Regions from separate parts of the Rothia sp. LK2588 genome, predicted to be linked through region 1. Evidence: predicted binding sites of a transcription regulator. Region 1 holds the regulator's gene; the other holds the start of a gene.

The links. The regulator HspR, encoded in region 1, represses chaperone genes until heat shock. The targets are predictions, from matches to a motif close to AAGTTGAGTCNNNNNGACTCAACTT.
Region 2: a site for HspR is predicted at 5,966-5,990, ahead of clpB (ATP-dependent chaperone ClpB). Genes of this name have one in related genera too.

The regions. Positions count from the first base shown of each region.
Region 1 is NZ_JAYWLS010000004.1:313,230-324,281, reverse strand. It holds gene VVR12_RS10090 (nucleotide exchange factor GrpE) at 1-50, shown strand, start outside; gene VVR12_RS10085 (DnaJ C-terminal domain-containing protein) at 303-1,277, shown strand; gene VVR12_RS10080 (heat shock protein transcriptional repressor HspR) at 1,281-1,709, shown strand; gene VVR12_RS10075 (LLM class flavin-dependent oxidoreductase) at 1,743-2,798, shown strand; gene VVR12_RS10070 (hypothetical protein) at 3,145-3,420, shown strand; gene trmB (tRNA (guanosine(46)-N7)-methyltransferase TrmB) at 3,563-4,339, opposite strand; gene VVR12_RS10060 (hypothetical protein) at 4,559-4,966, opposite strand; gene VVR12_RS10055 (amino acid permease) at 5,252-6,742, shown strand; gene VVR12_RS10050 (TY-Chap domain-containing protein) at 6,857-8,269, opposite strand; gene VVR12_RS10045 (Tex family protein) at 8,485-10,857, shown strand; gene VVR12_RS10040 (GtrA family protein) at 10,912-11,052, opposite strand, start outside.
Region 2 is NZ_JAYWLS010000002.1:223,417-234,468, forward strand. It holds gene purM (phosphoribosylformylglycinamidine cyclo-ligase) at 1-429, shown strand, start outside; SAM riboswitch class IV at 537-653, shown strand; gene VVR12_RS05365 (hypothetical protein) at 670-1,056, shown strand; gene VVR12_RS05370 (DUF3073 domain-containing protein) at 1,139-1,351, opposite strand; gene VVR12_RS05375 (Sir2 family NAD-dependent protein deacetylase) at 1,535-2,590, opposite strand; gene VVR12_RS05380 (SDR family oxidoreductase) at 2,553-3,263, shown strand; gene clpB (ATP-dependent chaperone ClpB) at 3,342-5,930, opposite strand; gene VVR12_RS05390 (hypothetical protein) at 6,093-6,647, opposite strand; gene VVR12_RS05395 (HAD family hydrolase) at 6,674-7,339, shown strand; gene VVR12_RS05400 (Dps family protein) at 7,449-7,955, shown strand; gene VVR12_RS05405 (VIT1/CCC1 transporter family protein) at 8,166-9,464, shown strand; gene VVR12_RS05410 (amino acid oxidase) at 9,555-10,487, opposite strand; gene sucD (succinate--CoA ligase subunit alpha) at 10,925-11,052, opposite strand, start outside.

The DNA.
Region 1 (11,052 bases):
AGGATCGCGTGGTTCGTACGGCGCAGGTGGCCGTAGCTGTGGCGGAATAGACGGTACATACAAGGGAGTGGACAGCGGCTGTGCCGCTTCCGCCGACATCCCTTAAACGCCAGCCCCGAGCCAGTCGGCTGAGCGGCACAGCCGCTGTCCAACGCTCGGGTGCAACGTCTAGGGCGGGTTCGAGAGATCGGGCCCGCCCACACTCATAAATATGGGGGATCTGGCGGTGTCACCCAACCGCCCAAAATACCCCGCAAAGACTTTCTAAAAGAGATGAAGAACGACCCCGAAGGAGGCGTCACATGGCGAGCGAAAACTGGCTGAATCAAGACTTTTATAAGGTGCTAGGCGTCTCCGAGAGCGCGTCAGACGCCGACATCAAAAAGGCCTACCGCAAACTGGCCCGCAAATACCACCCCGACCAGCACCCCGGCGACGAAACCGCCGAGAAGAAATTCAAAGAGGTCGCCGAAGCCTACGACGTGCTCTCCGACAAGAAACAGCGCGAAGAGTACGACCAGATCCGTAAGTACGGGGCCGCCGGATTCGCCGGCGCCCAGGGCTTCCCCGGCGGCGCAAGCGGCTTCCCGGGCGGCTTCGGCGGAGCGGGCTTCCCCGGCGGTGCCGGCGGATTCAGCGCGGGCGGCCAAAACATCAACATCGAAGACCTGCTCGGCGGCATGTTCGGTGGCGGCGGTTTCGGCGGCGGTGGTGGCTTCCAGCAGGCACCGCGCCGCGGCGCAGACGCCGAGGCCAGCGTCCGCATCTCGTTCAAAGACTCGTTCACCGGCACCAGCCGCACGCTCGGCCGGCACGACGGATCGGAGACCACCATCCGCATTCCGGCCGGTGTCAAAAGCGGGCAGAAGCTGAAGCTGCGCGGCAAGGGCCAGCCCGGCCCCGGCGGCGCGGGCGACCTGATCGTCCACGTCACCGTTGACACCCACCCGGTCTTCACCCGCGACGGGGACGACGTCGTGGTACGCATCCCTGTATCGCTGCAGGAGGCCGTGCAGGGAACCATCCTCGAGGTGCCCACCCCGGACGCCAAGACCGTCAAGATGCGGCTCAAGCCCGGATTCACCGCGGGCAACAAGCTGCGCGCCAAGGGCAAGGGCTTCACCACCAAGAAGGCAACGGGTAACCTGATCGTGATCCCCGAGGTGCAGGTACCTGCCGACCTCAGCGACGAGGCGCAACAGGCCTTCGAGGCCTTCATCGCCCTCGCCGGACAAGGGAAGGTGCGCGAAGAATTCAGCAGGAAGGCGGCGCAATAAACCATGGCACTTGGATCAGAACGACCGGTTTTCGTGATTTCGGTGGCCGCGGAATTGGCGGGAATGCACCCCCAGACCCTGCGCCAGTACGACCGTTTGGGTCTGGTTCAGCCCTCCCGCGCGCCCGGACGCGCCCGCCGCTACTCCCAGCGCGACGTCGAGAAACTACAGGAGATCCAGCAGCTGTCCCAGGACGGCGTCTCGCTGGAGGGAATCAAACGCATCATGGACCTGGAACATCAGGTCGAGGCTTTGCGTTTACGCAATGAGGAGCTTCAAGAGGAGCTGAACCTGGCCCACGCCAAACTGGCCGAAGGGTCCCGGGTTTTCGCCGCCGGCACCGCCGGCGACGTGGTGCACCTGGCGCGCGGCAAGCGTCCGGCGCAGCGCTCCCGCTCCCAGGCCGTGGTGTTGTACCGCGGCCAACGCTAAACGTACTATTGCCGAGCGAGAAAGCTGGACCACATGAAATCCGTCAACGAACAACAATTACAGATGGGCCTCGATACTTCCGGGGACGTCACCGTCAACCCCGACGGTTCGCCTGTGCCCCAGGCGCAGGTGATCCGCAACGTGTTGGCGCAGGGGCAGCTGGCCGATCGAGTCGGCGTGGACTTCTTCGGGGTGGGGGAGCACCACCGCCCCGATTTTGCGGTCTCCGCACCTGACGTGGTGTTGGCCGGGCTTGCCACCAGCACCGAGCGGATTCACCTGGGGTCGGCGGTGACCGTTCTCAGCTCCGACGACCCGATTCGAGTTTTTCAGCGATTCTCCACTATCAACGCCCTGAGCAATGGACGCGCCGAGGTCGTGCTCGGCCGCGGTTCCTTCACCGAGTCTTTCCCGCTGTTCGGGTACAAGTTGGAGGACTACGACCAGCTCTTCGCCGATAAGCTGGAGCTGTTCTCGCGGGTAGCCTCTGAGGAACCGTTCAACTGGAACCCCGGCGACCGTAACCCGTTACGCAACCAGCGCGTCTACCCCGAGACCGAGGGCGGTCTGGCGCGCTGGATCGCCGTGGGCGGTAGCCCGGAGTCGGTTGTTCGCGCCGCGCAATACAAGACCCCGCTGATGCTGGCGATTATTGGCGGCCCGGCCTCGCGCTTCAAGCCCTTCGTGGACCTCTACCACCGCGCGAACCGGGAGCTGGGCAACGGTGAACTGCCGGTGGCCGTGCACTCGCCCGGCCACATCGCCGAGACAGACGCCGAGGCCCAGGAGCAGATCGTGGAGCACTGGATCACGAACCGCAACAAGATCGGCCGGGAACGCGGCTGGGGTCAGGCTTCGAAGGAGCAGTTCGACCAGGAGATCAAGCACGGCTCCCTCTACGTCGGCTCCCCGGAGACCGTCGCCCAGAAGATTGCCAAAACCGTCAGCGCGCTGGGCGTGAACCGCTTTGACCTGAAGTACTCAAACGGCCCGTTGCCGCACGAGTACTCGATGCGCTCGATCGAGCTCTACGGCACCGAGGTAATCCTCCGCGTCCGTGAGATTCTGGGATTGAAGGACGATGCCTAAGCCCCCGGGTGCATAACCGGTAGTGGCTGTGCAGATGCAGTTATATGAATGTTCATATAACTGCATTTTTGTATGGGGGGGGGAGTATTATGGAAAGTGTTGTAATCCATAACACACACAGGGATATGCTCAACTCTCACTCTTAGTAACCTTCTTATTGTGGCACCCCTCGCCGAGATCGGAATCGCATATTCTGCCCGCCTTGTGCATTGACCTTCATCGCAGTAGTTAACTCTGGCGTGTAATGCAGCGAATTGCGTCGATGATGTCCCTAGCTCGCAGGGCGAGAGCATTATGGGGCTGAAGCCGTAGATAAAAATAAAATGAAACACAAAGGATGAAAATAATGTTCAACCCATTCAAATATGTAAATGTTCCCCTTTTTATTATTAGCTGGATCGGATATGGAATTGTGGGATTTCTGGTTCTGCCACGGTTTGAACCCGGAAGCACCGGTTTCGTGGTGGGTGTCGTCCTGGCTGTGGTTTTCTTCATCTCCTTCGCAATCCAGTGCATGAAGGGCTTTTTTGGAATAATGCGCGACGCCAAAAAGGGAGCCGAGCTCAGAGAGAAAGAGGGAAGGGAGAACTCGCGACACAAAGAGGGTTCTTCTGAGTTCTAAGCTTCTCATAGCTATCCCCTGAAAAACATCCTTCACAGGTTTGTACCCCGCAAAGCGCCACGTACATTCCTAGATAGGTACACTGCACTTTACGGGGTACAAAACCGTGGGGCCGGCCGAACAGTGGCCCACCTCAGCCCTATTAGCGGCGGCGGTACGTGAGGTCGTGCGCGCTGCGTCCTGCCTCGCCAGCCTTCCGCTCGAAGGAGGTCAACGTGCGACCCTCCCACCGCGGAGCCCAACCACCGGCAGGATCCTCCTCCGTTGCGCCCTCGCCGGCGTGCAGATTCTCAAAATCGGGGTGAGCGTCCAGCACATCGCGCATCACGATCGCGTACTCCTCCCAGTCGGTCGCAAGTCGCCAAATACCGCCGGGCTTCAACACGCGGGCCACCTTCGAAGCGAACTCGGGGCTCACCAGTCGGCGCTTATGGTGGCGGGTCTTATGCCAGGGGTCCGGGAAGAACACCCACAACTCATCGATGGAGTTCTCCTCCAACATGTTGTCCAACAGCTCCGGGGCGTTGGCCTGCGCCACGCGCACATTCTCCACGCCCTCGCTCGCCATCTTGCGCAGCAAATCAGCGATTCCCGGGGTATAGACCTCCACCGCCAAGAAGTTCGCCTCGGGAACCTCCGCGGCGCGGTGCACAATCGCCTCGCCCAGGCCCGAACCGATCTCCAGCACCTGGTACGCCTCGCGGCCAAACACCTCAAGCTGATCGAAATGCGCCTCCGGGGCCACCGAGGTATCCGTCATCTCACGCGGGATATCCAGAACATAATCCTGCGCGTACTTCTCCCAAGCCTTCAACCGGCGCCCGGTCAAACGATCACCACGACGCACAAAAGACAACGGCTTACGATAAAACTTCTCAGGGGTCTGCTGCTCCGCCGGGTCAATGCCCGCCGCGCGCAAACGCTCCTGCTCGGCCTGCTTGGCCCTCTGCTTATTGGTTTCCACGAATCTTCTCCTCCGATTCCAGCAACTACCGGCGCATGCGGAAACACGAAAGCACCGCCGGGGCGCGCCCGCAGGCGCAGGCGCAAACTCCCATCTTAGCCGAACACACAAAGACGCCGCCCGCACCGAAAAGGTGCAGGCGGCGTCCGCAGATAAGCTACGCGCTAGCTGAGCTTAGAGGCCCTTGCGCGAGAAGACCAGAGCCAGGCCGGCGCCAACCAGGAACACATCCTTGGCCAGAGCGGTGCCCTCCTGCGAGGGGCGGATGCCGTCTTCCTGAGTCATGTCATCGTTACCGAAGTACATGGTCAGCATGCCAGCACCGAAACCGGTCAGAGCCAGACCAGCGATGCGAGGGGAAACCAAGGGGCACAGCAGGGCCGCACCCAGAGCGGTCTCGGCGTAGGAGAGAGCCTTGCCGAAAGTCTTGGCGTCCAGCGCCTCAACCTGGGGAACACCGGTCTTTGCCATACCCTGCAGGTAGCTTGCGGTGCCTTCGTCCATGCCCAACTTGCCGATACCGGAGTTGAGGATGAAAGCGCCAGTGGTTGCGCGCAGTGCAGCGTTTGAAATCAGCGACATGTGAGTTCTTCCTTTGCTAAATCGGGATTCACTTTCACAGATGACTTTACAAGGAAAACATCTAGATGTGGAATAGGTGGCCTGATTAAATCTCTCCCGAACGCTAGAGAGCCCACAGAACCGCAGATTTAACGTGACGCAGTACTCATTTACAGTGGTAAGGGTCTACTATTGACCCAATGACGTTGTGAACCACCCCGGGCGTGCCCTCAATCCAAACACTCCCTCGATACGGGTGGTCTTCACGCGCCACGCCATTTTCCACAAACATGACTGGGAGGCCTGATGCCTAGCACTAGTACGGAGCATCACCACGAACAGCACGCGGCAAGCGCCGAAGAAGGACTAAAGCGCGGGCTCAGCAACCGCCACATTCAGCTGATCGCCATTGGTGGTGCGATCGGTACCGGCCTGTTCATGGGTTCGGGCAAAACCATTCACCTCACCGGATCATCGATCCTCTTCGTCTACATGATCATCGGCGCGGTCATCTTCTTCGTGTTGCGCGCCATGGGTGAGCTGTTGCTCTCCAACCTGTCCTACAAGTCGTTCTCCGACTTCGCCTCCGACATCCTCGGCCCCGGCGCCGGATTCTTCGTCGGATGGTCCTACTGGTTCACCTGGGTGGTCACCGCCGTCGCAGACGTTATCGCCATCACCGGTTACAGCCAGTTCTGGTGGCCTAACATTCCCAAGTGGATCCCCGCTATCGTCGTGATCACCCTGTTGCTGGCGCTCAACTTGCCCTCGGTGAAGAGCTTCGGCGAAATCGAGTTCTGGTTCGCGCTCATCAAGATCGTCGCGATTCTCTGCCTCATCGTCGTCGGTGGCATCATGGTCGCCATGAGCTTCACCGCCCCCAGCGGCACCACCGCGCAGGTGGCTAACCTCTGGAACGACGGCGGCATGTTCCCCAAGGGCGTTGTCGGCTTCCTCGGCGCCTTCCAGATTGCGCTCTTCGCCTTCCTCGGTTCTGAGCTCGTCGGTACCGCCGCAGCTGAGACCGCAGACCCCTACAAGACCCTGCCCCGCGCCATCAACGCGGTGCCGGTTCGTATCATCGTCTTCTACGTGGCGACCCTGGCCGTGATCCTCATGGTCACCCCCTGGCGCTCCATCGACCCCGCGCACAGCCCCTTCGTGACCATGTTCTCGCTGGCCGGCCTGGGCTTCGCGGCCTCGCTGATCAACTTCGTGGTGCTGACCTCGGCAACCTCCTCGGCGAACTCCGGTATCTTCTCGACCTCGCGCATGATCTACGGCCTGGCAGAAGAAGGTTCCGCGCCGCACCTGTTCACCAAGCTCAGCCGCAACGGTGTGCCCCGCAACGCGCTGTTCCTCAGCGCAGTGCTGCTGTTCTCCTCGCTGATCCTGCTCTACTCGGGCGACTCGGTCATCCAGGCGTTCACCCTGGTCACCACCGTTGCCGCCGTGCTGGCGATCTTCAACTGGTGCATGATCTTGGTGTCCTACGTGGTGTACCGCAAGAAGTTCCCCGAGCGCCACGCCGCATCCACCTACAAGATGCCCGGTGGCGTTCCGGTGGCTTACTTATCGCTGGCATTCTTCGCGGTGATGATCGTGGTGCTGGCCTTCTATGAAGACACCCGCGCCGCCCTGTTCGTGATGCCGCTGTGGTTCATCATGCTCGGCATCGGTTGGATGTTCGTGCGTAAGCACCCCAGCCACCTCGAGAAGCAGGCCGTGATCAACGAGGCCCGCACCTCGCAGATCCAGCAGGTGCCCGCACCCGACGCGGAGACCCACATCAAGTAACACCCCGCTCCGCTGATACACCAGGACGCCGGCCTCACGTGAAGAACGTGACGCCGGCGTCTTGCTGTATGCGTGGTGATGAGAAGACCTACCCGCACCGCCGCGGGTAGCGGGTTAGCTGTTAGGAATGATGGGGAAGGCCCCGGTGTCTGGGTTGGGGCCATCGGCCTCGAGGCAGTTGGCGGGGTCGTCCGACCGGAAATACTCGGGGTACTCGCAACCCTGCCCGAAGCGCATCGCACCGACCAGCGCGAAGCCCGCCTGCGAGACCTCGAAGAAGTTCTGGCTGTAGGCGATAAAACCGTTGTGCGCCGACTTGTTCCAACCGTGCTCCTGCAAATACCGCTCGTCGATTGTGGGAGCGAGGGTGGAAAACGACTCGGCCGCGGAGACCTCGCAGAGCCAGCCACCGGGGGAACGCATAATCCGCACGTACGGCGTGTAGTCCTCGGCGGCGAGTACCTGCTCGCTGAGGTAGTACACCCGCAGGCTCTGACCCCAGGGCAGCTCCTGCAACCGCGCGGTCATCGCCTCGTTGAGCTCCGTCCAGGCCTGACGCTCCGCGTTCGGCTCGCTCAGGCGCGGGGTCTCTACCACGCCGATGCCCTGCGCCTTGATCTCTTCGATCGCTAGACCACCCGAACCTGCGGCCTCACCCGGCGGGGACGCCGGCACCGCCTGCGCGTTGGACATTTTCAGGGCGTCGTTGATCAAGCGGCGACCCAGGCGCAACGCGCGATACCAGGTGCCGTACTTGGCGCGCACCGCACCGAGCACCGGCACGCGGCCGTACTGGCTCTGCGACACCGCCCAGCTACCGTAGAGCAACACCGAAGGTTTGCGGTCGTACCGGATGCAATAGCTCAAGAACTCGCCGAGGGTGTTGCGGAAGGTGCGGTCGCTCAGCTCCGAACCAGACAGCGAAAGGTCCCGGTCGTCAAAATCGGTGGGGCAAATACCCACCCGCAGCAACGCCTGGCTCCAGCTGCCGTCTCCCAGGCGATCCTCCACGATATAGCGTGTGGGCGGCCAGGTGTTGACCTCGTCGGAAATACCGAGGGCCTCGGACGGCAGGTTCTCGAGCATCTCGTCGTAGGCGGATTCTTCGAGGGTGGTGTAGGGGTTCTCCGACAGGTACTTCAGGCCCGCACCCACCTTGTTGATGATGATAGCGGTGTTCTCGCGGGTGACCCCGGCCAGATCCAACAGGCGCGGGACGTCCTCAATAATCACCGGGTCTAGCGTGACCGCCGCGTGATCGGGCTCCGGGGGCAGATCGTACGAGACTGCCACCGCGTACCACAGGGCCGCGGCGGTCATCGTGTTCGAAAACAGCTGCTCCTTGCGCCCCACGAAGGTCCACCTGCCGGAATTAATCGCCTGCAGCACATACTCTGCCGGGGCATGCGGATAGACGGTCGTCACCCGGTGGTATGCCTCAGCAGGGGTCCACCCCATACCGGCCAACGACTCGATCAACTCTTCGTGATCCGCAAGGAACTCTTCGTAAGATCCGGTGTCTGTCACGGATAAAAGTCTTTCTGCGGGAGACCGAGGTTAGAAAAGGGAAAAACTACAATACAACGTGTAGTGCTTACCTCTTCAAACTCTATTGCTCCGCAATAGAGCGCACAAATATATGCGCAACTATTACCTGCACCCTTCAGAAATTACCCAGGCGGCTCTCAGCCTGCCGCCCCGGCGCACTCCAGCACCGCGGGGAACGTGAGAAACTAGAAACTATGACCATGCACAGTGCCACCGACGCAGAAATCATCGACGTTCTCGCCCAGGAACTCAGTGTTTCCACCTCCAGCGCCCGTGCCGCCGTAGAACTACTCGACGCCGGTGCCACCGTGCCCTTCATCGCCCGCTACCGCAAAGAACGCACCGGAGGGCTGACCGACACCCAGCTGCGCGCGCTCGCCGAGCGTCTGGACTACCTGCGCGAGCTCGAGCAGCGGCGGGCGTCCATCCTCGAACTGCTGGACGAACGCGGCGTGCTTGAAGACTCGCTGCGAGTGGCCGTGGAGTCAGCGATTACTAAGAACGAACTCGAAGCTATCTACGCCCCTTACAAGGTGACCCGCCGTACCAAGGCGCACATCGCGCTGGAGGCCGGGCTCGAATCGCTGGTCGATGACCTGCTCGAGGTGCCGCTGGCCCCGCTGGACGACATCGCCGCCGCCTACATTCGACAGGCCGAACCGGACCAGCCGGCCGACACCGCCGTGCCCGACGTCGAGACGGCCCTGGCCGGGGCGCGGGCGATCATGCACGAATACGCGCTCTTCGACCACACGCTCATGGAATCCCTGCGCGAGAAACTCTGGGAGACCGGGGTGATCAGCAGCCGAGCCACCGGCGCCTACCGCAACACTCCGGCGGCATCTTCCAACAAGTTCGCCGACTACTTCGATTTTCACGAACCCATCCGCCGCATCCCCTCCCACCGCCTGCTGGCCCTGCTCCGCGCCGAGAAAGAGGGCGTGGTCAAGGTACGCATCGACGTCGCCCAGACCCCGCCACCGCTCACCGGGCTGACCGGGGCTGACCGGGCGCGTGCCGAATCCCAGGCCGAAGAATTCGAGAGCGTGCGTGCCGCCTACGAGGCGGAGATCGCGACCTCCCTCGGCATCCCCGTGCAGGTGCTCAACACCGTCTCTGAGGAACACATGGTGCTGGGTTGGCTGGCCGGTACGGTGCGCTCGGCCTGGCGCTCGCGCATTCTGCCGCGGTTGACCACCGAGATCCGCGCTCGCCTCTTCGAGCGTGCCGAGGCCTCGGCGATCGAGGTGTTCGCCTCGAACCTCTCCGACCTGTTGCTGGCCGCACCCGCGGGCGACCGCGTGATCCTCGGTCTCGACCCTGGGCTGCGAACCGGTGTGAAGGTCGCCGTGGTCGGACGCACCGGGCAGGTACTCGAGACCGGCGTCATCTACCCGCACGCCCCGGCCAACCACTGGGAGCAATCCCTGGACACCCTGGAGGGCATGGCCCGCCGCCACGGGGTAGAACTGATCTCGATCGGCAACGGCACCGCCTCCCGCGAAACCGACCGGTTGGCCGGCCAACTGCTCAAACGCCTGAACCGCCCCGCAGAAACCGGCGCGACCCCGCCGCAACCCGCGCAGAAAGTCACCGTCTCGGAGGCCGGGGCCTCGGTGTACTCCGCCTCGGCTTTGGCCGCCGCCGAACTGCCTGAGCTAGACGTCTCCCTACGCGGCGCCGTCTCCATCGCCCGCCGCCTGCAAGACCCGCTGGCCGAACTGGTGAAGATCGACCCGCAGTCCATCGGCGTGGGCCAATATCAGCACGACCTCTCCGAGGCGCTGCTGGCCCGCTCGCTACAGGCCACGGTTGAGGACGCCGTGAACTCGGTGGGCGTGTACGTCAACCTGGCCTCGCCCGCCCTGCTCAGCCACGTAGCTGGTTTCAACCGAACCATCAGCGAGAACATCGTGGCTTACCGCGAGGAACACGGGCCTTTCGTCAGCCGCGCCGACCTGTTGAGGGTGCCCCGCCTGGGGCCGAAGGCCTTCGAGCAAGCTGCCGGCTTTGTGCGGATCGTCGACGGGGCGGAACCGCTGGACGCCTCCGCCGTGCACCCCGAGGCCTACGAGCTGGCCGCCGCGATCGTTGCCGACGCCGGGGGACTGGTGGGCTCCTCGGTGCCGGGAGAGGCGCTGGCCCGCCTCAACCCCGAAGACTACGTGACCGAGCGGTTCGGCCTGCCGACCGTGCGCGACATCTTCGCCGAGCTGGAGCGCCCGGGCCGCGACCCGCGTCCGGACTTCGTGACCGCCGAATACACCCCCGGCGTGGAGACCATCGAGGACGTCGCCCCCGGCATGATCCTCGAGGGCACGGTCTCGAACGTGGCGGCCTTCGGCGCGTTCGTGGACATCGGGGTGCACCAAGACGGCCTGCTACACATCTCGCAGATGTCCACCGACTTCGTGGACGACCCGCACAACATCGTGCGCTCCGGTCAGGTGGTGCAGGTGCGCGTGACCGAGGTGGACGTGCCGCGCAAGCGTATCGCGCTCTCGCTGCTGCTCGAGGAGCCCGAGCGTGCGGTGAAATCGGCCAAGAAAAAGCGCCGCCGCCGCTGACCCTTCTCTGTTCGAAGAGGGAAGCGGCGACGGCGTTCGTCGCGTCTGAAAGTTTTAGGCGGCCCGCTTGGTGGCGCCAGTGTTCACGCGGCCACTCGGTTGCGGCGTGACCGGGTGCGAACCGGTGATCGGGATGACCTCGCTCATCTGCGCCCGCTGACGGGCAGCCTTACCGTGGAAGACGAAGCGGTCCAG
Region 2 (11,052 bases), on a different contig from region 1:
CTCATCGAGGCCTTCCCGGTCAACGGCGAAGACGGCAAGACCGGCGCCGGCATCCGCGGCTTCTCGCACGTGACCGGTGGCGGCTTGGCGGCTAACCTGGCCCGCGTTCTGCCCGTGGGCACCGTGGGCGTGGTGGACCGTTCGACCTGGGAGGTTCCGGCGATCTTCCGCCTGATCGGCGAGCTCGGTTCGGTGCCCCAGGCAGACCTCGAGCGCACGCTGAACCTGGGCGTGGGTATGATCGCCGTGGTGGATCCCTCGGTGGCGGACGCCGCGGTCAAGCGCCTGAACGATCGTGGACTGACCTCGTGGATCCTGGGCACCGTAGCCGAGGACGACGGCACCCATGCCCAGAGCCCCGATTACGTTCAGGGCGCCAAGGGCGTGGACGGCGGCGCGGCGGTGCTGCTCAACCAGTACGCCGGCTAACCCCTCCTCTTCAGATCGGCGAGTTCCCGATTTTTGCACGTTTTCCCTGCGCACAGCCGGGAATTCGCACAAAAATCGGGAACTCGCTGTGTTAAGATAATTTCCACGATCCAGAAGACCAACCTCAAGGCTCACAGCTGGTTGGCTGGCAACCGCGTTTCGCGCACGGTGCCCCTGTGAGAAGATCGGCCACCCGCGCAACCGTGCCGGTGGAAGTTTGCGAATTTCAAGGAGCTCATCATGAGCAATCTTCCGTCCACCCCCGAACCCCAGGTTTTCGGTAGCCTTCTCAGCTGCGGCTGCGATGTGTATTGGCCCGGTTACGAGGTACACCACATTCACGCCCGCCTGGCAGCCAAGAGCGATAGCTGGACGCCGGTGTTTCACATGGAGGCTCGCGGCAACTTCATCACGCTCCAGTTAAGCGGAGAGCGGTTAGAGATGTGGCATCATCACCCGGGGCATGTATCTCAGGCGGTGAAGCACTTCAACTCGCTCCCCCGAGACTCGGAGACCACGGTGGAGTACTGCCCGGAGTTTCGCCTGTTGTCGTTCTCAACGGGGGTGAATCGACGGGTGCTGTACCTGGCTCACGCCGCCGACCAGCGTCCTGCATCATCCAAGTAAGGTAAAACAAAACAGCCCGGGCAGAGATGCCTGGGCTGTTCTGTTGTCAATGGTTCAGACGGCTCCGGTTGCGGTGTGCCGGTTAGTCGTCGCCCCGGTAGTCGTCGGCGTATTTATCGATGTACTCCGAGTAGTCGTCCTCTTGCTCGTAACGAGGAGTAGAGGATGCCTGAGATGAACTCTTACGGGTACTACTAAGCTCGCGTTCGAGCGCGCTGTAGTCTGTCTCGGGGCTGAAGTACTTCATCTCCCGAGCCTGCCTTGTTGCTTTAGCCTTTTGACGGCCGCGCCCCATGGCGTGACCCCCTCTTTATCCGTCGTGTCCCCGAAGCCAGCGTGCTAGAGCACAGTTAGCCCCTGGAATGCTTACAAGTGTTTCGTTTCTTAAGGGTACAGGTTTTTTGTGTATTATGCAGACTCGCATCCCACGTCGTGATAAATCGCGGGAAAAATCACCTCAACTGCGCGAGCGCAACCCTCACACGAGCTGCGCGAGCGCCGCCGCCACCTCGGTACGCCAGAGGTAGGTGGCGCGGGTGTCGGCGCGTCCGGGGCCGCCGTTGATCACGCCGATCGGCTTCCCCGCCTTCTGCGCGTTGAGCGCCAGCTTGAAACCGCTCATCACCGCCACCGACGAACCCACGATCAACAGGGACGCCGCGTCCCGCTCCATCTGCGCCACCGCCGCCTTGCGCTCGGCGGGAACGGACTCACCGAAGTAGACCACGTCGGGTTTGAGCCGGGTCGAACCGCACACCTCGCAGCCGACCATCTGGAAGTCGCGAATGAACGAGTCGTCGAGTTCGACATCGCCGTCGGGGTTGACCTGCAGCTCCTCGGATTCCAACCGCTCCAGGTACCCCGGGTTCACCTCGGCCATGCGCAGGTCCATGTGACCGCGCGCCTCGAGATGACCGCACATCAGGCAGATCACCCGATCGAGGTCGCCGTGGATGGCCACCACGTTTTGAGAGCCGGCGCGCATATGCAGGCCGTCCACGTTCTGGGTCACCAAACCGGCCAGCGCGCCGCACTCTTCGAACTTGGCCAGCAAGTAGTGGGCCGCGTTGGGTTCGGCGCGGCGCATCCGGCGCCAGCCCACGTAGGAGCGCGCCCAGTAGCGCTGGCGGGCGCCGTCGTCGTAGCGGAACTCCTGATAGGTCATGGGCCGGTGTTTCTTCAAAGATCCCTGCGGGCCGCGGTAGTCGGGAATGCCCGAGCCGGTGGAGACCCCGGCCCCGGTCAGCACCAGCACGCCACCGGCGTCCAGCATCTGCCCGATCCCGTCGCGGGCGACTTCCGGGTCGGTGGCCATCGCGGTCTCCTCCACCACGCGCTGGATGGAGCGCAGTGCCGAGCGGTGGGCAATCGCGATGTCTGGTCTGGCTAGGGACTGTTCATCGGAGGCGTAGCTGGAGGCGCGTGAGGAAGATTCGAAGTTCACTCCCCCATTATTGCCCGGGCAGGGTTTCTTGGCCACGGTAAAGTGAGCAATCATGAACAAGATTGCAGTTGCAGGCGCTTCGGGCGCCATGGGTTCCCTTCTCGTCGATCGCTTGAACGCGGCCGGTCACGAGGTCGTGCGGATCTCCCGCACCGACGGAGTTGACTTGCTCACCGGCGAGGGTCTGAGCGAGGCGCTGCAGGGGGTCAGCGCCCTCATCGACGTTTCGCAGGTAGCCACGCTGGATCATGCCAATCCCTCGGTAGAAATCTCGCAGGCCGCTCGCAACGTGGTCACCGCCGCCGAAAAGGCCGGGGTAGAGCGCGTGGTGATGCTGTCGATCAACGGGGTGCAGAAGCAATCGTTGCAAGAATTCCCCTTCTACCAGGCGCGCTACGATCAGGAGAACATTCTGCTCACCTGCGACGTTCCCACCGTAGTGGTCCGTTCGACGCAGTGGCACGAGTTCGCACTGAACCCCGCGGCGGTCGAGCAGACCGAGACCGAGGTGAAGGTGCAAGACTGGGCTGTTCAGCCGGTTCCCATGGCGAAGGTCGCGGATTTCCTAGTGGACGCCGCGCTGGGCAACCAGGGGCAGGGCATCGTCACCGTCACCGGTCCTGAGCAGTTGCGCCTGCCGGAGCTGACCCGCCGCGTCCTGGCGGAGGAGGGGGACGCGCGGCAGGTGGTCGAAGTGCCGGCAGTACTGGACGCGCTGGCCGACGGTAGCCTGCACGCCCCCGACGACGCCGTCGTCCTCTAGATCCGCGAAATACCGAAAAATGCCCGAGATCCCTGCGCAGAACAGGGAACTCGGGCAAAAATCGGGAAGTCGCGGATCTTACTCGGCCGTGACCACCAGGCCGTCGCTGGCGACGTCGGGGTTGACGTCCACCTTCACAGTCTGACCATCGCGGATGGTGCCGGCCAGAATGCCCTTGGCCAGGCGGTCGCCCACCTCGGTCTGCACCAGGCGGCGCAGCGGACGCGCGCCGAAGGCGGGGTCGTAACCGGTCAGTCCCAGCCACTCGGAGGCCGCCTCGGTCACGTCCAGGGTGATGCGGCGGGAGGCCAGGCGGGCCGCCATCGACTCCAGCTGCAGGCCCACAATCCGCGAGAGGTCCTGAACCGTAAGCGGTTCGAACATAATCGTGTCGTCCAGACGGTTGAGGAACTCCGGCTTGAAGGCCTGGTGAACCACGTTCATGACCGACTTGCGCTTCTCCTCGTCATCGAGCTCGCTGTTGACCAAGAACTGCGAACCGAGGTTCGAGGTGAGGATCAGGATCACGTTGCGGAAGTCCACGGTGCGACCCTGGCCGTCGGTGAGTCGTCCGTCGTCGAGCACCTGCAGGAGGATGTCGAAGACGTCGGGGTGAGCCTTCTCGACCTCGTCCAACAACACCACCGAGTAGGGGCGACGCCGCACGGCCTCGGTCAGCTGACCACCCTGGTCATAGCCCACGTATCCGGGAGGGGCGCCGACCAAACGCGAGACGGTGTGCTTCTCCGAGTACTCGCTCATGTCGATGCGCACCAGAGCGTGCTCGTCGTCGAACTGGAACTCAGCCAGGGCCTTGGCCAGCTCGGTCTTGCCCACACCGGTCGGGCCCAGAAAGAGGAACGATCCGATCGGACGGTCGGGGTCGGCGATGCCCGCGCGGGAGCGGCGCACCGCGTCGGAGACGGCCTGCACCGCGCTCTTCTGACCGATCAGGCGCTTGCCCAGTTCGGACTCCATGTTGAGCAGCTTCTCGGTCTCGCCCTGTAGCATCTTGCCGGCGGGGATGCCGGTCCAGGCAGAGATGACCTCGGCGATGTCGTCTGCGGTGACCTCTTCGGAGACCATGGCCTCGCCACCGGCGGATTCCTCCGCCTTCTGGGCGTCGTGCAGTTCGCGTTCCAGAGCAGGGATCTCACCGTAGAGCAACTTGGACGCCTCGGCCAGGTTGCCCTCGCGCTGTGCGACTTCGGCCGCCGAGCGTAATTCGTCGATCTTGTTCTTGATGTCACCCACGCGGTTCAGGCCGGCCTTCTCCGCTTCCCAACGGGCGTTAAGCGAATCCAGCTCTTCCTTCTTGTCGGCCATCTCGGCGCGCAACGCTTCCAAACGTTCGACCGATGCCGGGTCTGACTCGTTGGCCAGCGCCAGCTCTTCCATGGTCAACCGGTCTACGGCGCGGCGGAGCATGTCGATCTCTTCGGGTGCCGAGTCGATCTCCATGCGCAGTCGCGAGGCGGCCTCATCGATCAGGTCGATCGCCTTGTCGGGCAACTGACGCGAGGGGATGTAACGGTTGGACAGGTTGGCTGCAGCCACCAGTGCCGAGTCGGCGATGGCCACCTTGTGATGGGCCTCGTAGCGCTCCTTCAAACCGCGCAGGATGCCGACGGTGTCGTCCACCGAGGGCTCACCGACGTACACCTGCTGGAAACGGCGCTCCAGCGCGGCGTCCTTCTCGATGTTCTCGCGGTATTCGTTGAGCGTGGTCGCGCCGATGAGTCGCAGTTCGCCACGGGCCAGCATGGGCTTGAGCATGTTGCCGGCGTCCATCGAACCCTCGGAGGCGCCCGCACCCACGACGGTGTGGATCTCGTCGATGAAGGTCACGATCTGGCCCTCAGACTTGCGGATTTCCTCGAGAACCGCTTTGAGGCGCTCCTCGAATTCACCGCGGTACTTCGCCCCGGCAACCATCGAGCCCAGGTCCAGCGAGATCAGCGTCTTGCCGCGCAGGGATTCGGGGACGTCCCCGGAGACCATGCGCTGAGCCAGCCCCTCGACCACGGCGGTCTTGCCGACGCCGGGTTCGCCGATGAGCACCGGGTTGTTCTTGGTGCGGCGCGAGAGCACCTGCACCACGCGGCGGATCTCGGAGTCGCGGCCGATGACCGGGTCGAGTTTGCCTTCGCGGGCGATGGCGGTCAGGTCGGTGCCGTACTTCTCCAGCGACTGGAAGGTGCCCTCGGGGTCGGGGGTATCCACGGTGCGGTCTCCTCTCACGGTGGGGATGGTCCGGGCGATGGTCTCGGCGGTAGCTCCGGCGTTCTTCAGTGCCTGGGCGGCGGGGTCTTCACCGGAGGCGATGCCGAAGAGCAGCAGTTCGGTCGAGACGAAGCTGTCACCGAGTTCTTGGGCCTTGGTTTGGGCGGTTTGGATCACGCGCAGGGCGTTGCGGCTGAACTGGGCCTGACTCACGCTGGAACCGGAGTTCTTCACCAGCTTGGCGATCTCGTTGGACGCCGCAGTCGAGACGGCATCGACGTCGACACCGGCGGCTTTGAGTACCGCTACCGCCACCGATTCGCGGCGGTCCAGCAGTGCTTTGAGCAGGTGTACCGGTTCGATGGTGGGGTTGCCTGCGGTTTGCGCGTTCATGTTCGCGCTATTGATGACCTCTTGCGAGGACGTCGTAAATTTAGCGTCCATTCTTTACCTCTCGTTTGAGTTGGGATATTTCAAGTAACTTGAGTGTACCTCGCTCAACTCTGCGGGCGCAATAGGTTTTAAACCTTTTTAGCTCAGGGTGGACGCCGCACCCAAGGTCTGCGGTCACAACGGTTAGGCCCAGCACGGCTCAACGAAGAACGGCTAGTCCAAGAACTCGTACGAACTCTGCGAGCGCTCGAACTCTTCTTCATCGGCCTCGGTGATACCGGCGGCACGGCGCGCCGAGCGGCGCGCCTGCGAGATCGCCACGAGGAGGGTGGCAAACGCGGCCACGAAGGTCAGAATGCCGAAGGTGTTGCCGAAACCGGCCGACAACCCTACGAACTCGTACCCCAGCAACTGCGAGGCCGCCGAGACGGTGCGGCCGTCTATCCGGTCGGGGCAGAGCATTCCGAAAATGAAGGCCAGCAACCAGGTAACCGGGTGCAACACCGCCAGCGCGGTCGAGGTACCGGTGCCGGGTGAGTGGCGGCGGGCGTCCTTGACGCCGTACCAGGCGGAAACAAGCAAAACCACGAGCAGGAGGGGGCCGAAGCTGACGGCGAAAACCGGCACGAGCCAACCGCCGGCCCCAAACAGCGCACGACCGGCGGTGATCCACGCGGCCGCCACGATAGCGCCGGGAACGGCGGCCCAGAGTACGGCGCGATGCCACGGGCCGGAGGGGCGGTGCAAGACGGAGTTTTCTGCGCTCATGCCCCTCATTCTAGTAGGCTAAAACCATGCCTTTTTCTACCTCCTCACCCTTGCCCCAGGCCGTACTTTTTGACCATGACGGCACCCTCGTTGACACCGAACCGATCTGGGAGAAAGCCAAGCAACGCATCTGCGCCGAACACGGCACCACCTGGAGCTCTGAGGACACCAAGGCAGTCTTGGGTTACTCGATCCAGGCCACCCTAGAACGCCTGCAGGAGGTAGGTGTGGATCGCCCGCTGGAGGAGATCGAGCAGCTCCTCATCACCTACATGCACGAGTACTTCGCAGACGCCGAGTACGACTTCTTGCCCGGCATTCGCCCGTTGCTGGACCAACTCAAGCAGGCTGGAATTCCCTGCGCGGTCGTCACCAACGCCACCACCTCGGTGGCCGAGCGCACCGCTGAGAAGGCCCCGGGCGTCTTCGCCACGGTGATTGGCGATCAGCAGACCACCCACTCGAAACCGCACCCGGAGCCCTACCTGCTGGGCGCCCAGCACCTCGGCGTGGATCCCACGCAGTGCGTGGCGATCGAAGACTCCCCCTCGGGCGTTCGTAGCGCCACGGACGCCGGCATGAAGGTCATCGTGGTGCCCGGCGAAGTCGAGGTACCCGCCGACGCCGGTGACGCCCAGGTTCGCCACGAGGACCTTTCCCTCGAGGCAATTCTGAAGGCGTTCAACTCGTAGCGCGCCCCCTCGGGTGGGTTTATTATGAATAATTCGTAATAACCCTGGAAGTTCCTGCGCAAAGTCGATAAGCTGTAAGCAGTACAGCAATCGACGGAAAGGAATTCCAATGTCAGCCCAGAACTCTGAATACACCGTGCCGGGTCTCACCAACGAAGCAGGCCACCAGGTCGGCGAAACCCTGCAGTTGCGTCTGCACGCCATCAACGACCTGCATCTGACCCTCAAGCACGCCCACTGGAACGTGGTCGGCCCGAACTTCATCGGCATCCACGAGATGCTCGATCCCCAGGTGGAGCTGGCACGCGGTTTCGCCGACGATCTCGCCGAGCGCATGGCTGCTCTGGGTGTTAGCCCCAACGGTCTGCCTGGCGACCTGGTCAAGAAGCGCACCTGGGAGGACTACCCGGTTGACCGCGCCACCGGCATCGAGCACATTCGTGCGCTGAACGAGGTCTACATCGGAATCATCGAAGACCACCGCGCGGCCATCGCCAAAATCGGTGACGTCGACCCGGTGACCGAAGACCTGCTCATCGGTCAGACCGCCGAGCTCGAGAAGTTCCAGTGGTTCCTGCGCGCTCACCTCGAAGACGGCGAGGGCAACGTCAAGTAAGACGCCCCCTCCCCCCCCCACCACCGGCCCGCACCACCCGTGCGGGCCGGTTTTTTGGTGCGTTGTTGAGCCCGAAGATGGTCAAAATCACCCCAGGTTCTCCCAGGGGGTAGCTCTTGGAACCTCTCCTGGCCTGACCTAAGATTAACTCTCGTCGTCCGCGATACCCGCCTCGCGCGTCCGCCCCGCAACACAGACTCAGGAGCTTGAATGACAAGCCGTAGCGCCCAGCCCACAGGCCACCCCGATCGCAATCAAGACTCCCTGGACATCGCTAACGAACCTTCGACCGACACCGCCGCGATGCGGCTCGAGCGCGAAATGGCCGCCAACGCCGAGGTCATCCGCACCGGTATCGTCACCACCGAGGATCGCCGCCGCTACATTCAGAACCTCAACACCGACGTCCACCAGGCGGTGCTGAACCCCACGCAGGCGCAGATCAAACGCTGGCGCCGCTACCTGGCCGAAGAAATCTCCGAGGCAAAGATCTACGCGGCGCTGGCCGACCGCGCCGAGGGGAAAGAGGCAGAAATTCTGCGCGAGGTGGCCCTGGCCGAAATCCGTCACCAAAACCACTGGCGGGCGCTGCTGGGCAAGCACGCCGACCCCGAACCGCGGCCCTCGATCTCGTCGAAATTCCTCTACCTACTGGCCAAGAACTTCGGTTCGGTGTTCGTCTTGGCGCTGGCCCAGCGCGCCGAGCAGCGCTCCCCCTACGCCGAGGATCCCGACGCCACCGAGGCCATGGCGGCCGATGAGGCGATCCACGAGGAGATCATCCGCGCGCTGTCGACCTCCGGTCGCGAGAAGCTCTCGGGCAACTTCCGCGCCGCGGTCTTCGGCGCCAATGACGGCCTGGTCTCCAACGTGGCCCTCATCATGGGTATCGGCGCCTCGGGTGCCTCGCAGCAGATGGTCTTGCTCTCGGGCATCGCCGGCCTGTTGGCGGGCGCGCTCTCGATGGCCGCCGGCGAGTACGTCTCGGTGCGCTCCCAGCGCGAGATGCTGGACGCCTCCTCCCCCACGCAGGTCACGCTCTCGGTGGCCGACCAGCTCGACATCGACCGTAACGAGCTCGAGCTCATCTACAAGGCCCGCGGCATGAGCGAGGAGGCCGCCCACCACCGCGCCCTCGAACGCTTCGGTTACCTCGATTGCGACTGCGACCCCTCGCTCTCGTGGCGCGACCCCGCCGAAGACCCGGACGACGAGCGCAACAACGCGGCGCTGGGCACCGACATCGGCGCCTCGGCGGCGTCCTTCTGTTTCTTCGCCTCGGGCGCGCTGATCCCGATTCTGCCGTTCATCTTCGGTGCCTCGGGCATGCTGGGCATCGTACTGTCGCTAATCTTCGTCTCGGTGGCACTGGGCTTCACGGGCGGCATTGTCGGCCTGCTCTCGGGGGCCTCCCCCTTCAAGCGCGGCCTACGTCAGATCGCGATCGGCATGGGTGCGGCCCTGGTGACCTACCTGCTGGGCCTGGCGTTCGGCACTTCGGTGAGTTAACCGATTGCCCCGTTATATCGCACAGCTTTAAAAACCGGCGCGCCCCGTCCATTGAGACGGGGCGCGCCGGCTTTTTTGGTTCGCTATCGGTTAGGGGCGAATGGTCGAGGTAGTGCTGAGACCGGTCAGGCTGAGAGTGTCGGTGATGCCGTTGCCCGAGTAGGTGATCGTGGCGTTCTGGATGTAGGAGGTCTGGCTGTAGGAAGTCCAACCGTAGGCATCCGAGAACTTGAGCTGGGCGGGCATGAAGTTGGTCTGGCCGTAGTACTTGGTGCCCGTCTGGGTCAGGGTGTATGACTTGGTGGTCTTGTAGGTGATGGTGCCGCGGAAGGTGAAGGAACCATCGGCGTTCTTGGTCACCGCCGGAATGTCGGCGGTCCAACTACCGGCGGTCTGCGCGATCGACAGGTAGGTGGACTGGGTCGCCGATGAAATAGCCTCAGCGGTGGTGCCGGTCAGCGGCTTGGTGTTCTTCGGGCTCCAGAGCTGGCCGTTGATGGTGGCGTTATTGACGGACCATTCGGCGCCGGCGGGAACGGTGTATTCTACCACGGTCACGAAGGTTGCACCGGATGCGAGGGTCGCGGTCGAACGCGAGATGTAGTTGGAGCCGCTCGCGATGTCGGTGGTGGGCACCGACCACCAGAAACCGCTGGACGATGCGTAGGCACCGTTCTGACCGCTCTGGGAGTTGGTGACCGGGGTGAAAGAACCCTCACCGTTGACGAAGGACGTGGAATTGGTCGGGCGCGAGGTGGCGTCGTTCCAGTTGATGTCGCTCTCCGGGGTCGGGTTGGAGGCGAAGTAGGCGTCCGGGCTGGTGGCGTTGATGGTGCCGGTGTTGTTGCTGGTGGCGTACCCTACGTACCCGCCGTTGTACTGGGTGGAGACGTACACGCCGTACTGGATGCCCAGCTTGTTCTGAGATGCGGCATAGGCAGGAATGGTGGCAGAGGCCAGGACGATGGGAGCACCCCAAACTGCTCCCTTGGCTACCGCGCGGCGCGAGACAGTGGTAGTCATAGAGTTCCCCTAACTCTGTAAGTGAAAGTGATGCGAATTGTAAATTCAGCACTTAAGACTACAGGTGTTGAAACTTTTGAGGGAGTAGATTTTAAACGCTTCAAAAGCTCACTATCTTGCGGAGTGAAATATATTCACAGGCCACCCCAGACTTTCCCCGGTTTAGCACTCAGATCCCCATCATAGAGCGGATAAATTGTCCCCCAAAATAGCTACATATACTCAGATAAAGAACGACATTTTATAAATAATTTGTTGCCCAGAAAAAATGAATCAATTTGTTATTTCTATTAATAAAAAGGCGGTCCGGCCACATTCTTTGCGGCCTCAGATAAAAGCGCCCGCTTTCAAGTCCTTCACCAATAGCGGGCACGCAAAAACGCCGGTGGCGCGCTACCTGCGCACCACCGGCGTCCTGCTCTACGGCGAAAGCCGTCTTACTTGTTGGCGAAGATCTCGCGCATCAGCTGAGCGGTCTCAGACGGGGTCTTGCCGACCTTCACGCCTGCGGCCTCCAGAGCCTGCTTCTTAGCCTCAGCGGTACCCGAGGAACCGGAGACGATAG